Regions from separate parts of the Lysinibacillus sp. FSL K6-0102 genome, predicted to be linked through region 1. Evidence: riboswitches for the same ligand, from Rfam matches in the RefSeq annotation. Region 1 holds a riboswitch; the other holds the start of a gene.

Region 1 (8,177 bases):
GCATGAAATGGACGAGCTTCTAGGCTATGTGGATCACATCGTATTTAACTCATTTAACCAATGGGCTCAGTTCAAGGATAAAGTTAAATCTGCTGGTAAAACAATTGAATGTGGTATTCGTGTGAATCCTGAATACTCTGAAATTGAAACAGCTCTTTATGATCCTTGTTACACAAACTCTCGCCTTGGTACAACATTGGCTAACTTTGATAAATCACAGCTTGATGGTATCGATGGCTTACACTTCCATGCGATGTGTGAACAAAATTCTGATACATTAGAGCGTATTATTGAAGTAGTTGAGGAAAAATTTGGTGATGTTTTACACCAAATGAAATGGTTAAACTTCGGTGGCGGTCACCATATTACACGTGATGATTATGATGTAGAAAAACTTGTGAACATCATTAATTATATTCAAGAAAAGTATAACCTGCTTGTTTATCTTGAGCCAGGTGAAGCAGTAGCCCTTAATACAGGTTATTTAGTAGCAACGGTGCTAGATATTCAAGAAAATGGAATGGATCTTGCTATTTTAGATACATCAGCAACATGTCACATGCCTGATGTACTTGAAATGCCTTACCGTCCAATGATTATTGGTTCTGGACAAGCAAATGAATTAGCACACACATATCGCTTAGGCGGACTAACATGTCTAGCTGGTGATGTGATTGGCGATTATTCGTTTGAACAGCCATTAAAACCAGGTGATCGTCTTGTATTCACAGATATGGCTCATTATTCAATGGTGAAAAACCATATGTTTAACGGTGTCAACTTACCATCTATCGTTTCTTATAATGATGAAGAAGGTATTAAAGTCATTCGTGAATTTAAATTCGAGGACTACAGTGGTCGACTGTCCTAATACCAATAGAAAAGCCCTTCCAGTTTAACACTGGAAGGACTTTTTTTATGGACGCATGGTCATCCAATTCTCCACATAATGAATGGCTACTCCATGAAAAGCATCGTTATTTGAAAAATGTTGCTGAACAAGTATAAGCTGTTCATTCATAAAGGCTTCTCCATTATCATAAAAAGTAATATTTTCCCCTTCCTCTGAAGCGCCTGTTTCTACACCAATTACAATTGATTTATTCACAGTGGAAGCATAAGCGATTTCATGTTCTACAATAGAGATAATATCTTTTGCAGCATCACGATAGGCCATGATCGTCACACTATCCGTATGGTCAATGACCCAATCAGCTAATAACCCTTTTCCAAATTGGTTATTATACTGAACTTCATCAAACCAAAATGGCATATCTACTTCTAAAGTAAGTTGTAACTGACTTGCTTTCATTATTAGTGTTTGATAGGATTCTATCGTTTGTGCTTGATGTAAGCTCCATCCACTATTTAAATAAGGTTCTACATCAAGATGAACCCCAGAAAATTGCTCAGATTCAGTTGAATTCTCATTATATGTATGTAACCAATTAAACAATTCGTCTTGGCTTCGACTACCCTCAGCTGAAACCCAGCTTGCAGCACCATCCAATGCATAAATGCGAATACCTCTGTGAGAAGCGTTACTAATAAAATGCTTATAGTCATTGCTCGCTATGCCTTGATCGATTTGCAGATAAACTTTATTGACATCGTTATGTTCTAAAAATAATAATATTTTTTCTTGGTCATCAATGATGAGGGATGTATCCCACAGCCATGTAGCCTTTTCCTGTATAGACATTGCATCAACCTTTCCACTTGATAAAGCTAATGAACTAATCATGATGACGATTAGTGCGGTCCATACTTTTAATTGTCTCTTCATACGAACTAACTCCATTCTACTCGCCACGGCTCCTAGAACAGAACCTGGCAACCTGACAATCTTGCACTGAAATTATAGTGTTTAGACTCATGGCTTTGCGTCCCTCCCTTTCGGTGAAGTTTGCCTTTTTCAGTTTTTTCTTAATCATTATCATACGCGGTTAGTAATTGTTTGTCTGTAGGTATAATGCATAATTGTCACATGTATGATCAGGTAAAAACGACAAAATACAGGTTAAATTTACTATTCAAACATAAAAAAACGTAGAGTACTTAAGCCTCTACGTTTTCCTTTTCATTTTCAAGCATTTTGTGTAAATAATCGATAATTTCTCGAATGCCCTCTAATGAATTAACCAGTATTTTTGGATCAACATATGTTATCATTCGATTTTCAAGATTAGCTACCGCAGTAAAATAGCGTGTTTTACTATAATTGACTAGACCCAATTGCTGAAGTACTGATTCATCGAAATCAAGAATTTCACGTGCTTCTGTAACAAGTAATCCATAATTAACAACATCTGTATTCAACACAATGATACGAGCAGTTGCTGTATTCGATGAACGATTGTACAGTATGCGTTCAAAATCAAGAACAGGTACAAGCTCACCGCGAATTCTTGTAAAGCCTAGAAGATAGTTAGGTAAATGAGGAATAGGTGTTACTTGCTCTAATTTTTCAATTGAAATCGCTTGCTCCACAGGTACAGCATACTCCTCTGTCCCACAAGCAAAAACGACTGCTTTGACACTTTCCATAGGGTCACATCCTTATTCGACTGTTAGTTTTTCGCCGATTCTTTGACGATTTCTACTAGTAAATCTGCTAATTTTTCAAGTTCTTCTACTGGTATTTTTTCATTTGTTGTATGGATATCCTCGTATCCAACAGATAAATTAACTGTAGGAATACCAAAGCCTGCGATGACGTTTGCATCTGAGCCTCCACCAGAAATGCCTAGTGTCGGTGTACGATCAATATTGCGTGCAGCAGCCATAGCTACCTGAACTACTTTATCCGATTCCGTTACACGGAAGCCTGGATACATTAGCTTCACTTCTACCTCTGCACGTGCGCCTAAAGAAGCAGCTACTTGTTCAAACGTATCTTGCATATGCTTTGTTTGCGCATCCAATTTAGCTTTGTCTATAGAGCGTGCTTCTGCAAGGATTGTCACTTCGTCACAAACAATATTCGTCGCTTGTCCACCTTCAAAACGCCCAATATTCGCTGTTGTTTCTTCATCTAAACGACCTAGTTTCATTTGAGCAATGCATTTTGATGCGACTGTTATGGCAGAAATGCCCTTTTCAGGAGCAACCCCTGCATGTGCCGTTTTTCCAATAATCTTTGTGAAAATTTTCGCTTGGAATGGTGCTGCTGTCACGATACCACCAACTTTGCCATCGCTATCAACCGCAAATCCATATTTTGCTTTAATGTTAGCTGGATCTAACTCTTTAGCGCCAACAAGGCCACTTTCTTCACCAGCCGTAATAATAAATTCAATATCGCCATGTGCAATATTTTGCTCTTTCAAACGTTTGACCATCTCAAATAGAGCAGCTAGTCCTGCTTTATCATCGGCACCTAAAATCGTTGTACCATCTGATACGATATAGCCATCTTCACGTAAAGACGGTTTGATGCCTTTTCCTGGAACGACAGTATCCATATGAGAAGTGAAATAGATTGACTCTACATCCAATGTGCCTTTTAATGTGGCAATAATATTACCTGCCCCATGTCCATTACGCGTATGTGCATCGTCTTGAATCACTGAAAATCCAAGTGCAGTTAACTTATCTACAAGAATTGGTGCTATTAGTTGTTCATGTTTTGTTTCGGAATCAATTTGTACGAGCTCAAAAAACTCTTCTACTAAACGACTTGTCATGTTGTAAAACTCCCTTAGTTTACGTGTATTTCCACGTTATAGTATATGTATCATTTTAGCACAACGTCAGAAGAGTTGAAATCATTGAACAATACTACCAAAATAAAAAGTCTGAGAAAAATCTCAGACTTTCCCATAGTGTTAAAGAACAAAACCATCAATAGAATTTTTTGAAAGGTGAAAATGGTTTCCGTTGCAGGCTACTTGCTTTCCTGTGGGCGAGCGCCGAGCCGCTTCCTCCGCTACCGCTCCGTGCAGGGGCTCGCCTGTCTCGCTATCCCACGGGAGTCAAGTAGCCTTCCACTCCAACCTACAAAATGTTAACTTTTTAGCAAAGGTTTTCAAATAAAGTGAAGATCTTCACTACCCATTTTTTGAAGGGGGGTTGTAACTAATCACTTCTTCGCAATGAAATTAAGAGTCTATTCTTTCTCTAATTATACAAATAATGGGTTAATTTGATTGCTACGGCTAGCTAGTATGAAAGATAATGAAAAGACACTTTGCCACATCGTTGATTTCCGTTCCGCCAGTGTCACTCCTAGGGGATTTAATGATCTGACCCCAAAAATATAAACTTTTTTACGAAGCTTTTCGATACTCAACGGGACTTTTTCCGTTGAGTTTTCTTTTAATCCGCTCATGATTGTAATAGTAAATATAATCTGCTAATGCTTTTGTAAATTCTACATAGTTTTTAAACGTAGTTGTGTACAGAAATTCTGATTTCAGAATACCAAAAAAGCTTTCTATTACGGCATTATCTAAACAATTTCCTTTCCGTGACATACTTTGCTTGATTTCATGCGTTGTCAATAACGCTTTAAAACGGGGTATTTGATATAACCATCCTTGATCAGAATGAATGATTAAGCCACTCTTTTTCGATAACTTTGTATACGTAAACGCCTTTTTAAAAGACTGTTGAACTAACTCAAAATTAGGTGATTTTGATACCTCATATCCAACGATTTCTCGATTGAATAAATCTAATACAGCCGATACATAGATTTTTTGACCGTTTATTTTAAACTCTGTGACATCGGTTACCCATTTCTGATTGGATGCAGTGGCTTCAAAATCACGTTGGATGACATTCTCTGCGACATAGCCGACTGTCCCTTTATACGAACGGTATTTTTTAGGGCGTACCGTCCCTTTTAAGCCCAATTCTTGCATCAATCGTTGTACCGTTTTATGGTTGATGAAAAAACCTTCATTTCGGAGGGCAAGACAAATACGACGATAGCCATAACGCCCCTTATGGTGATGAAAAAGTGTCTGGATTCGTTCTTTGATCGCCTGATATTTATCTGGTTTTACCCATTTTTGAAGATGATAATAATACGTACTTTTCTTGATTTTTGCCACTTTTAATAGAGCTTGAAGTGGAAATTCCAGCCTTAGCTCATACACAGCTCTCATTTTTTCTTCGGTTTGAATGCTTCCTTTTCTTGAACTAAGGCTTTCAACTTTTTTAAATAGGCATTTTCCATCCGTAAATACTCAATTTCCGCTTTTAACTCTTCCGTTGTTTTTTCATTTAAATCAGACGAAGGTGGTTGTTTTTTTGGCATTGATTGGTGCTCCTTTTCTATTTGATAGAGCACCTTTCCAGCCTTGGACATCCACTGTTTTTTCCATCTCCGAATGGTTTCACGAGAAGGAATATTAAACTTCGCAGCAGTCTGAAGGAGCGAATCGCCCGTCTCTATCAGGTGTTGAATTACTTTTATTTTAAAAGAATCTTCGTAATTCGTGAACCCTTGAGGACGAATAATTCCTTCAATGCCATGGTATCGATATAATTCAATCCATAATCGAACGTACTGTCGATCCCTCTGTAATCTATTGGCAATCTGATACGTACTTTCCTTTTCTTCAATGTAAGCTAGAACTGCGGCTAACTTTTGTTCATCAGAAATCACTAACTGCACCCCCTATATTAGATTTTTTAAGTCCAATATTTTGGGTGCAGTTCATAACGTCACAGATGAGACCCTGGAGCGAACTCAGTGAGTGAAGCGGCTCATCGGACGCCCCCTGAAAAAGACACTGGCGGAACGGAAATCACACCCTCACCTTGCCAAAAGGTCTTTTTCTGCTAGTGACACGATCTTTTTTCAACAACATGAAAAGTCTGAGAAAAATCTCAGACTTTCCCTAGTCATTGAAAATAAGCTCTTTTTCTTTTTCTAATGATTGTAAGTAGTTGACAGCTTTATTATGTTTATCCTGTAAGCGCCAAATCGTATTATGTACATCATCTTGAACACGCGAGACCTGTTCCCTTGCTGTCGAGATTTTAGAATGAACAGACCATGCTGAAAAAATATCATCAAAAAAGTAATCAGCAAACTTAACAAACCCATCTGTTTCAATATGCAGCGATTTCGTAGACATTTCATGAACATCTAATAATTCATTATGAAACCGTTGTAACGCAATTTGAGCACTATGTAAATAGTTTTCAGACTGATCGAGTGCATCATGCTTTAAGTGCGTAGCAATCAGCCCACCGCCAAAAAATGTATCCCATGTGGAATATCCATTGGCCGAATGTAATGAAGCTGCTGCTTGCCCTAGCCTTGTAAGAGCTACTTCTCCCGCTTCCTCCGCCTCTTTAATTTCTCTAATGAGCTGCTTTGTTAGCATTTCCTCATGTGCTAAATGCTCTAGCCTTTCTGCTTGGGCAGCATCATGAATCTGTAAATACTTCTTCTTTTTAAGGTAGACCTGTTGAAGTGATTGCTGTAGCGCATTTTCATCAATCTGGGCAAGCTGATTCATCACTTGCACGTTGTCCTCTGCTAAATCATTTTGCATTTTCTTTGCTTCATTCAGCTTTAATTCAAGTACTGCCGCCTTATCAATTTTTTCTGCCCTCAGTTCATCTTGTTGCCCTGTCCATGTACGAATCATATTCATAAACGAGAAACTATCCAATTTATCAAGTTTGGATCGAATTTGGTGGAGTGCTGCTGTATGAGTGTCTATTTCCTGTTGTGTATGTTTAATTTGCCCATCAATTAACTGATTTTGTTCGTTTAATCTAGATGCTTTTCTAAGTTGTGCATGAATCTTTTCTTGCTCTGTTTGTAATTGCTGCCATTCCATTCATCTCAACTCCTCATATCTATCAGTACGGATGACAAACAAAAATGTTTCACTTTTTGGCAATGAAAAACCTAGCAACTTTTGAGCTGCTAGGCTTGTATGACTATTATAGAGGAATATTACCGTGCTTTTTCTCTGGACGTGTTTCATGTTTGTTTGACAGCATATCAAGTCCTTGAATCAGCTTGATACGTGTATCTCGTGGATCGATTACGTCGTCTACCATACCGCGAGATGCTGCAACATATGGGTTAGCAAATTTCTCTTTATATTCTTCGATTTTTGCTGCACGAGTTGCTTCTGGGTCATCTGATTTTGCAATTTCACGGGCAAAAATGATGTTAGCTGCGCCAGCAGCACCCATAACAGCAATTTCAGCATTTGGCCATGCAAATACAAGGTCAGCACCAATTGATTTAGAGTTTAAGGCAACGTAAGCGCCTCCATAAGCTTTACGTAAAATCACTGTAATTTTTGGAACAGTCGCTTCTGAATAAGCATAAAGAATTTTCGCACCATGACGAATAATACCACCATGTTCTTGTTTAACACCTGGGAAGAAGCCAGAAACGTCTTCAAATGTGATGATTGGGATATTGTATGCATCACAAGTACGAATGAAACGAGCAGCTTTATCAGAAGAATCGATATCTAAGCCACCAGCAAGAACTTTTGGTTGGTTACAAACAAGTCCAACTGATTCGCCAGCAATACGTGCAAAACCGACTACTACGTTTTTAGCAAACTCTGCATGTACTTCCATGAACGAACCTTCATCCACTACTTGCTCAACAACTTTACGTACATCATATGGACGTGTTGTTTCGATTGGTACTGTATCTACGATTTCTGGACGGTAGTCATCCCCTTCAGGTCTAGCTTGACGAGGTGCCTTTTCTTTATTGTTTTGTGGTAAGTAGCTTAGTAGTTTTTTAATTTCATCAATCGCTGCCTCTTCAGAAGGAGCACGGAAATGAGCATTCCCACTGACCGCATTATTTACTTTCGAACCACCTAAATCTTCAGCAGAAATTTTCTCTCCTGTTACCGTTTCGATTACTTTAGGTCCTGTAATGAACATTTGAGATGTCTTATCCACCATTAGAATAAAGTCAGTAATAGCTGGAGAATAAACAGCTCCACCAGCACAAGGTCCCATAATCACAGAGATTTGTGGAATCACACCAGAATAAATGGCATTTCGGTAGAAGATATGACCATAGCCATCTAATGAAAGAACACCCTCTTGAATACGTGCACCGCCTGAGTCATTGATGCCGATAAATGGTGTACCATTTTTAGCAGCTAGATCCATCACTGTTGCCATTTTTTTCGCATGCATTTCACCAAGCGCCCCACCAAACACTGTGAAAT
Region 2 (8,177 bases), 1.1 Mb from region 1:
AACATTTACAGCATTGTGAAAAATGTCAAAAAGAATATGAAACCATGAAACAGGAACTTTATATCCCGGCAGAAAATAAGGCTTTTCAATTTAAAGAGATCAGTAAAAAATGGCGTAAGAAAAAAGTGATCATTTCCATTACTTCGGTTTTCATAACGGCACTTATTTTATTGGGGACCTATTTGTCTGTTTTCTATTTTGAAACGGTTATTCCTTATTCGGAAGATTTGATCAAAATCGAAAGACAAAATGATCATCAGTTGGTTTCCCGATATTATGGCAAAAGCCGTGCAGGTGTTCACGGAACGTTTCCTATGGGAATTGAAATTGATGGAGAGAAAAAGATTGTGAGTTTTATTTATTATACAAAAACAGTGGCTGATTCGCCTTCGAGAAACCTGATTGATGATGAAAAGAGACTTGGACAAGAAGATACCTTTGTTCTACCTGAAAGTGGAAATAACGATGCGGTATATTATGTGGAATTTGATTCAGAAGAGATGGTTCCTGGAGGAAAGGATTCTTGGGATTCCGTTTTAGAACGTGCAGTATTAATTTGGGAGAAATAATCTGATGGAAATCATATTTAGTTATTCTATTATCGGGTGCTTTTCCGTAATAAGGAAAATTATCATTCTTTATGAATAGGACCATATTGTTAAAGAAGACTCTTTAATGAAGAAGAAGAAAATTTCCTCGAGCAGATCATTGACAATAGTTGAAAGGCTATCTTGAATACAGAGACGAAGGTTAAAATGAAACAAACCCAGGATTGGATTCCCGGGTTTGTTTTTACTTATTGGCAACTATGACCAATTTACCTGTATCCAGTTCCTTCTCGAATTGAGCAGCTTCCGATTCACTTAAGCCGACAGAAGCTAACTTGTTGCGGAGTTCATCTCCACGGGAATTCACCAGGTTCTTCATAGAAGTCAGGAACCCTTGCTCGCTAATACCAGCTTCTTCAGTCCCGAGTGCTTCGTTAATATCATCTTCACGTTCTTCATAGTGCGCAAAGATGTAAATGTTATCTCGAAGATATCCTTGCGCTTCTAATTTCTCCACTTCTTGTTTCGCCTGTACTACGTTTTCTACTGTCAATTTGACTGTCATTATTGATCCCTCCTATATATGTTCACATTCAATCTATTCCACTATATTGAATGAATAAAACATCTTTTTAGTTTTTAATTATGTTAGAGTGGCATTAACAACTAATTGAATACTAATGAACAACTCAAAAACATTGGAAGTTGTTATTCTAAATCTTTATTCCAAAGCTACGTCCAATTCTTTATAGAGTCGGGCTTTTTTGTTTGCAATCAATAGAGGATTTAGAGAAACATCAGAGAATTGTATATAAGTACCATTATATGTAATGAAGAGCTTATAGGAGTTGTATGAAGATGATTGTGACAACTAGACCGTTAAAAATTAAATACAATAAATCAGCAAATACTTTTCAGGAGTTTATGCAAATTAATCACAACAAACATTCTCTTACGAAGGAAGTTGTTTTTCTACGATATATCGGTATACCTGATTCTGTAGATTTTTATAAAGATGAGATTCTAAAAATGGAGGAGTATTTCTCCAAGCAAAGCATTTTTTATTTACGACTGCATAAGCTTGAGGTCATTCGTAATAAGGAAGATGTAGATAGATTGTCGGAAAGTTGGAGAATGTGGCAGACTGCTGCTGAAAACCCGCAATTACTGTATAAGCTATCTTTGTGCAGTAAATTAGCGAGTGATCAACTTGAATGGACAAAAAAGCTAAGCTTTAAACAGATGATTCAACTATTTAAAGAAAATCAGCCTTATCCTAATGAAACGTTGTTAAAAAATTTTGCAGTTAAATTTTTGTATTGGATGGATTATTATTTACCACAAATTTTTTCGGAGGAAAATCCAACTTCCCCCAAAATTGTTTTTATAGGTGACATTACGCAGCATGAATTACTATTTTTATATTTCTTATCGTCACTGGGGTGCGATATTTGTTACATGAATCCCAAAGGAGATATTGCCAATTTGTACCCTATAATAGAAGCGTCACCTACCTTACATATGTGTCGACATTTCTATGAAAAAGAAATAACATTGCCTATTAAAAGTACTTCAAGACAATTGAACATTCCTGCTCAAAAAACGAATGCGACGGAGGAGTGGAGCTATGAGCAATTAGCCTCCTTAGCCACATCTGTTGTGATGATTAAGACCTTCGGGGAGGATGACAAGGTTTTATGCTATGGCTCTGGTGTCATTCTCCACCAAGATGGATATATTTTAACAAATCTGCATGTTGTGGGTGGTGGAAAATATTATTCTGTGCTCTATGAAAATGATACCAACGAGTATATTACCCATCAATTTGTGAAATATCATGATATGCATGATTTGGCTATTTTGAAGGTAGACAGAATAAGCCATCCTTTACCTGTAAAAATGGATGGACAATTAGTTCGAGGTCAAAAAATTGTGGCGATTGGCAGTCCGTTAGGATTGTTTAACTCAGTTTCTGATGGGATTGTTTCGGGTTTTCGTGATATTCGGCAAATGTCTATGATTCAATTTACAGCCGCTATATCAAATGGCAGTTCAGGTGGTGCTTTATTGGATATGCATGGGCGATTGGTTGGTCTGATTACAGCAGGCTTCGATGATGGTCAAAACCTTAATTTGGCTGTACCTGCCAATCTAATTTATCAGTTTGCTCAAAACTTTATAGAAATACCGTGTTGAATTTCCACTATTCGACCATTGCTTTTTCTTCCGTAATCTTATAGAATGTAGAACGGTATAAATGAACGATATATAAATCCTTTAATACGGTCCAGAGAGGCTGAAAAGGGCTATGTGATATTTTTAAGCTAATATCTTTGCTTTGTCATGCCCTTTTGTCCTCTGTGACGGAAGGGCTTTTATTATTGTTCCGTACTCCTCTTTTAAAGGAAGTCCCGTGAGGCTTCAAAAGAGAATGGACAAGACAGCTATAATCCATTCACTAAAAGAGATCGACAACTAGAAAATGGAGGCTAAAAAGAATGGATTATCGTAAAAAAACCGTGGTTGCTTCAGTGGCAGGGCTAACGCTAGAAGGAATGGACATTATGTTTATTTCCTTTGCTATGACAATGATTATTGCAGAATTTAATATTGATCTTGCAACAGGTGGATTGATTTCATCTATCACGAATATTGGGATGCTACTGGGTGGTATTATTTTCGGTGTATTAGCAGATAAATATGGTCGAGTAAAAGTGTTTACGTATACGATTATTTTGTTTGCCATCGGAACGGCCTTAACAGGAGTAGCAACAAGTATTGAACAAGTTTATGTTTATAGATTTATCGCTGGTTTAGGTGCTGGCGGAGAATATGGTATTGGGATGGCGCTTGTGGCGGAGGCTTGGCCAAAGAATAAACAAGGCAGAGCATCCTCTTATGTCAGTGTAGGTGCACAATATGGAGTAATTTTAGCCGCTTTATTAAGTGCTATTATTTTACCAACTTTAGGGTGGCGTGCATTATTCTTTGTAGGATTACTACCAGTTATTTTTGCCTTTATCGTACGTAAAAATATTGATGAATCACCAGAATGGTTAGCAGCGCAGAAACAACAAAATAATAAGCAAGAGAACGGGAAATTAGCACAATTATTTGCTTCACCTCGTATCACCATGACAACACTCTCCCTAATTCTAATGGCAACTGTTCAAATTGCAGGCTATAATGGTCTAATGATTTGGCTACCTTCGATGTTACAGAAATCGCAAGGTTTATCGGTTTCAAGCTCAGCATTGTGGACAATTAGTACCGCAGTTGGCATGATCATTGGAATGCTGACGTTTGGTAGATTTATGGATCGTTTTGGTGCAAAGCGAACATTCGGGATCTTTTTAGTAGCCTCTGCATGTGCTGTATTCTTTTACTCGTTTGCAACAGGTGCAGTAGCGATATTAGTAGGCGGTGCGGTTGTAGGATTCTTCTCTAATGGAATGTTTGCAGGGTATGGTGCATTAATTAGTAGCTTTTATCCAGTACAAATTCGCAGTACAGCAACAAACACCATTTTTAACTTTGGACGAGCTATAGGTGGGTTTTCACCAATCTTTGTAGGCTTTATTTTACAAAGCTACGATATGACTGTCGTGATGATTTACTTAGCAGCACTGTATTGTATTTCCTTTATCGTTATGCTAACGCTTAAGAGCTCAGGGAAGGAATTGCAAACAGCATAATTTTATAGAGCACGAAAGAACGAATTCCAATTATGTAAATGGGATTCGTTCTTTTCTTATTAGTATTTAATTATAATAAACCTTTTGAACGTTTTTCAGCGATTTCAACAAGGCGTTTTGTAATCTCTCCTCCAACGGAACCATTTGCGCGAGAAGATGCTTCTGGCCCAAGCTGAACGCCAAACTCTTGTGCAATTTCATATTTCATTTGATTGACAGCCTCATGTACTCCAGGTACTAGAAGTTTATTTGAACTGCGGTTATTGTTAGCCATTGTTCTCACCTCCTTGACCTTAGAATGGTTGCGATTAAATTTTTCATACATTTAAAAAGTAGGAAATGCACACGCTATTTGCTAACAACAACAACTTGTGGAAAGCTAGCAATAATCAGCAAACTCTCTGTTATAATTAAGCCTGGCTCTTTACTATATAAGGTTAATTAAAGGAGGAACATATAAATGACAAATAATGATATCTTAATTCGTTTACGCTATGCGTTCGATATAAAAAATGTAGATATGGTAGAAATTTTTAAACTTGGTGGCATGGATTATTCAAAGGAAGAAGTATTAAATATGCTGATTAAGATTAATGATGAGGAAGAAGCGCCAGAGGAATACATCAAATGTAATAATAAAATGTTAGAGGCATTTTTAAATGGATTAATTACTTTTAAACGCGGGCCTCAGAAACCAAGAGAAGGACAGGCTGTTGGACCTTTACCTGTGTCAGGTAAAGAAAGCCCAAATAATATGCTGCTAAAGAAAGTAAAAATTGCTTTAGCTTTAACAACTGAGGAGATGCTTGAGATTTTATATGACGGCGGCATTAAAGTTACAAAAGGTGAATTAGGTGCTATTTTAAGAAATCCAAGTCATCGTAATTATAAAGAGTGTGGCGATTCATTCGTACGAAATTTTTTAAGGGGCCTAACATATAAATATAGAGCATAATGCACAATGGATATCAATCATAAAGTGCCATTTTTTTCTTTAAAACTCGTTGACAATTTGTGACGAAAATGTGTACAATAAAATTATCACAAAATGTTCACAAAAAAGATGAAAAATGTTCACAGACAAAGGGGTGCTTGTATGATTTATTTTGACATCTTATTAGTAGCTATTGCATGTATTACAATGCCTTTTATTGTTGCAGTTATGTTAGATATTTTTTATGCGGAACGAAAAAAAGTACGCTTTTCATTACGTCGTACTTCCGTATGGTATATCGCTATGTTTGCGTTATCCTTTATACCATCCGTATTACTTGTCACACAAAACGTATAATTTATTCAAACACTTAGGGGTAAGTGAATTGAAAGTGGACAGCTACAACGCTAATTGAGGTTGTAGCTGTTTTTATTTTGTTCAATAGATGAATCATAATTAAGTAATTTATATAATTATTAATGAAGAAACAGCTAGTATAAAATATGTATGTTTTAAGTAGAGAGCATTGACTACTTTTACCTACTGTGTTAATTTTGGTAGGGAAATATAGGCAAATTTACTGAAAAGTAAAGACGCAAAGCTACAGGTCTAAGGCAATAAATGCTATGGCGGCTGAGTTGCAAAAGAGTGCTAGTTGTATCATTCTCATTCTAGTTTTTGTTCTTTTATGCCTATTTCTTTTGAAATAGGCATTTTTTTGCAAGTAAAGTTCAAAGGAGGAAAAGGGGAAATGAAGTTGTTAAAAAACACATCATTAAAAAATAAGCTTTTACTAACAGTCTCTATCGTTGTATTACTGCTTATCGCTATTATTACGACGCAAAGTATTAGTGAATTGAATAATCGGATGAATGTGGATTTGGAGCAAGAATTAAAAAGTGTTGGTTTATTAACAGCTATGAACTTAGACAGTGATGAAGTAAAAGATTTGCTGTCCGAAAAAGGGGAAACAAACGCAAAGTTTACAAAGATCCAAAAGCAACTTGATATGATTCAGGACCAGCAAGGTATTATGAGCTGGAGTTATATTTGGGATGTCAAGGATGAGGGTGGCGTCAATCCAATTGGCTATACCTCTAATCTAAATGAAGTATATGAAGCCGGTGAAATTTTTACTGATTTAGCGGATGAACATGTAGAAACAGCAAAATTAGCTATTGAAAATAATAGTACAGAGGTAACTGATATATTCGAGGATCCTTTTGGTTCTTGGAGAACGGTTTTTAGTCCTATTAAAGATGATAATGGCCAACTGATTGCCCTATTAGGGATTGATTACTCCGCTGATTATATCAATACGATTATTAAAACAAGTGTGATTAAGCAAATTGTCATTGCCATTATCGGCATTTTAATTTTATTAGTTTTAGTTTACATAATTATAGATCGACTATTAAAGCCACTGAAAAAAGTAGTGAACGTTGCCAATCAAGTGGCAAATGGTGAATTAATAGATGTGGATTTAGAGACATCGAAGGATGAAATTGGTAAATTATCTGAATCCATTCGTACAATGGTGGCTAATTTGCAACATATTATTTTAAACATACGCAATACATCCAATCACGTTTCTTCAGCAGCCAATCAATTAACGGTACATGCTGGTGAAACTTATAACAGCTCAACAAATATTGCACTAGACATGAATCAAATTACACAAAATGCTGAGGCCTCGATGACCATGACAGAGGAAACAGCTGCTGCTATGGAAGAAACTGCAACAGGTATTCAGCAAATTGCTGATTCTGCAAATGTAGCTGCGGAATCCTCTATTTCAGCATCACAGGCTTCTGAACGAGGCAATGAAGTTGTACAACAAGTTATTGCTCAAATGGAGTTAATTAATGATTCTGTTGAACAAATAGGTACAACCATTAATGGACTACATGTTAATACAAAAAAAATAAGTGAAATTGTTAGCTTAATTACTGCTATTGCCGATCAAACAAATCTATTAGCATTAAATGCTGCGATCGAAGCGGCACGAGCAGGTGAACATGGTAAAGGCTTTGCCGTTGTTGCGGATGAAGTGAGACGCTTAGCTGAACAATCCTCTCAATCAGCAACAGAAATTTACAATTTAATTAGTTCTATTCAGTCTGATTCAAACGCTTCTATCACGGTTATGGAGAAAGGTAAAGAGGATGTTAAGGTAGGGATGGCATTTACTAATGAAGTAGGCGAAATCTTTAAAGAAATTCTTACTTCCTCAGAAGAAGTAGCTAGCCAAATACGTGAAATTTCAGCAGCCTCACAACAAATTTCTGCATCCTCAGAAGAAGTGGCGGCATCTGTTAATAATATTAAACAATCTGCAGAGCAGTCAGCAGAGTTCTCTTCAAATGTCTCGAATTCTACACAAGAGCAATTATCTACCATGCAGGAAGTAAAGGATGCCTCTTCATCACTGGGCAAAACAGCAGAAGAGCTGCAAGGTCTAGTGGCAAAATTCAAATTGGAGAATGATCATAATGGACATTAATTTTACAGGAAAAAATGTTTTAATTACAGGCTCTAGTAAAGGAATCGGTAAAGCAATTGCTTTAGGCTTTGCGCAACATGGAGCCAATATTTTAATTAATTATATTGGGGATGAGCAAGAGGCAGAAGCTGTACGTGCAGAAGCAGAAAAGTTGGGTGTGAAAGCTTTAATATTCCACGCAGATGTTTCTAACTCTCAAGAAGTACAAGCGATGCATCAATTTATGGACGAGCATCTTGGGAATCTTGATATTCTTGTAAATAACGCTGGATTTGCACAGGGTTCCAGCATTACAGATTTAACGGATGAGCAGTGGGATCGTATGATTAAAGTTCATTTATATGGCTGTTTCTATAATTGCCGTGAAGCAGCTAAAAGAATGAAGGAACGTAATACAGGAAAAATCATTAATATTTCATCTGATATTGGTAGCTTGGGTTGTGAAGAATTCACGCATTATTCAGCTGCGAAGGGTGCTATTAATGCTTTTACAAAGG

Evidence for each region. A riboswitch is a leader RNA that binds a small molecule or an ion and turns the genes downstream of it on or off. The one in region 1 is predicted to bind cyclic di-GMP.
Region 2: another riboswitch for cyclic di-GMP. It lies ahead of NYE73_RS21280 (methyl-accepting chemotaxis protein); the one in region 1 lies ahead of NYE73_RS15750 (amidase).

The regions. Positions count from the first base shown of each region.
Region 1 covers NZ_JBBOPH010000001.1:3,088,646-3,096,822, forward strand. Annotated here, with positions in the region: gene nspC (carboxynorspermidine decarboxylase) at 1-871, shown strand, start outside; gene NYE73_RS15750 (amidase) at 917-1,786, opposite strand; cyclic di-GMP riboswitch class I at 1,830-1,921, opposite strand; gene NYE73_RS15755 (chemotaxis protein CheW) at 2,059-2,547, opposite strand; gene NYE73_RS15760 (M20/M25/M40 family metallo-hydrolase) at 2,571-3,686, opposite strand; gene NYE73_RS15765 (IS3 family transposase) at 4,269-5,111, opposite strand; gene NYE73_RS15770 (helix-turn-helix domain-containing protein) at 5,108-5,614, opposite strand; gene NYE73_RS15775 (hypothetical protein) at 5,850-6,803, opposite strand; gene NYE73_RS15780 (acyl-CoA carboxylase subunit beta) at 6,910-8,177, opposite strand, start outside.
Region 2 covers NZ_JBBOPH010000001.1:4,175,361-4,183,537, reverse strand. Annotated here, with positions in the region: gene NYE73_RS21315 (zf-HC2 domain-containing protein) at 1-569, shown strand, start outside; gene NYE73_RS21310 (general stress protein) at 793-1,113, opposite strand; gene NYE73_RS21305 (trypsin-like peptidase domain-containing protein) at 1,407-2,744, shown strand; gene NYE73_RS21300 (MFS transporter) at 3,047-4,243, shown strand; gene NYE73_RS21295 (alpha/beta-type small acid-soluble spore protein) at 4,314-4,517, opposite strand; gene NYE73_RS21290 (YehS family protein) at 4,704-5,198, shown strand; gene NYE73_RS21285 (hypothetical protein) at 5,340-5,534, shown strand; cyclic di-GMP riboswitch class I at 5,738-5,823, shown strand; gene NYE73_RS21280 (methyl-accepting chemotaxis protein) at 5,929-7,680, shown strand; gene NYE73_RS21275 (SDR family NAD(P)-dependent oxidoreductase) at 7,670-8,177, shown strand, end outside.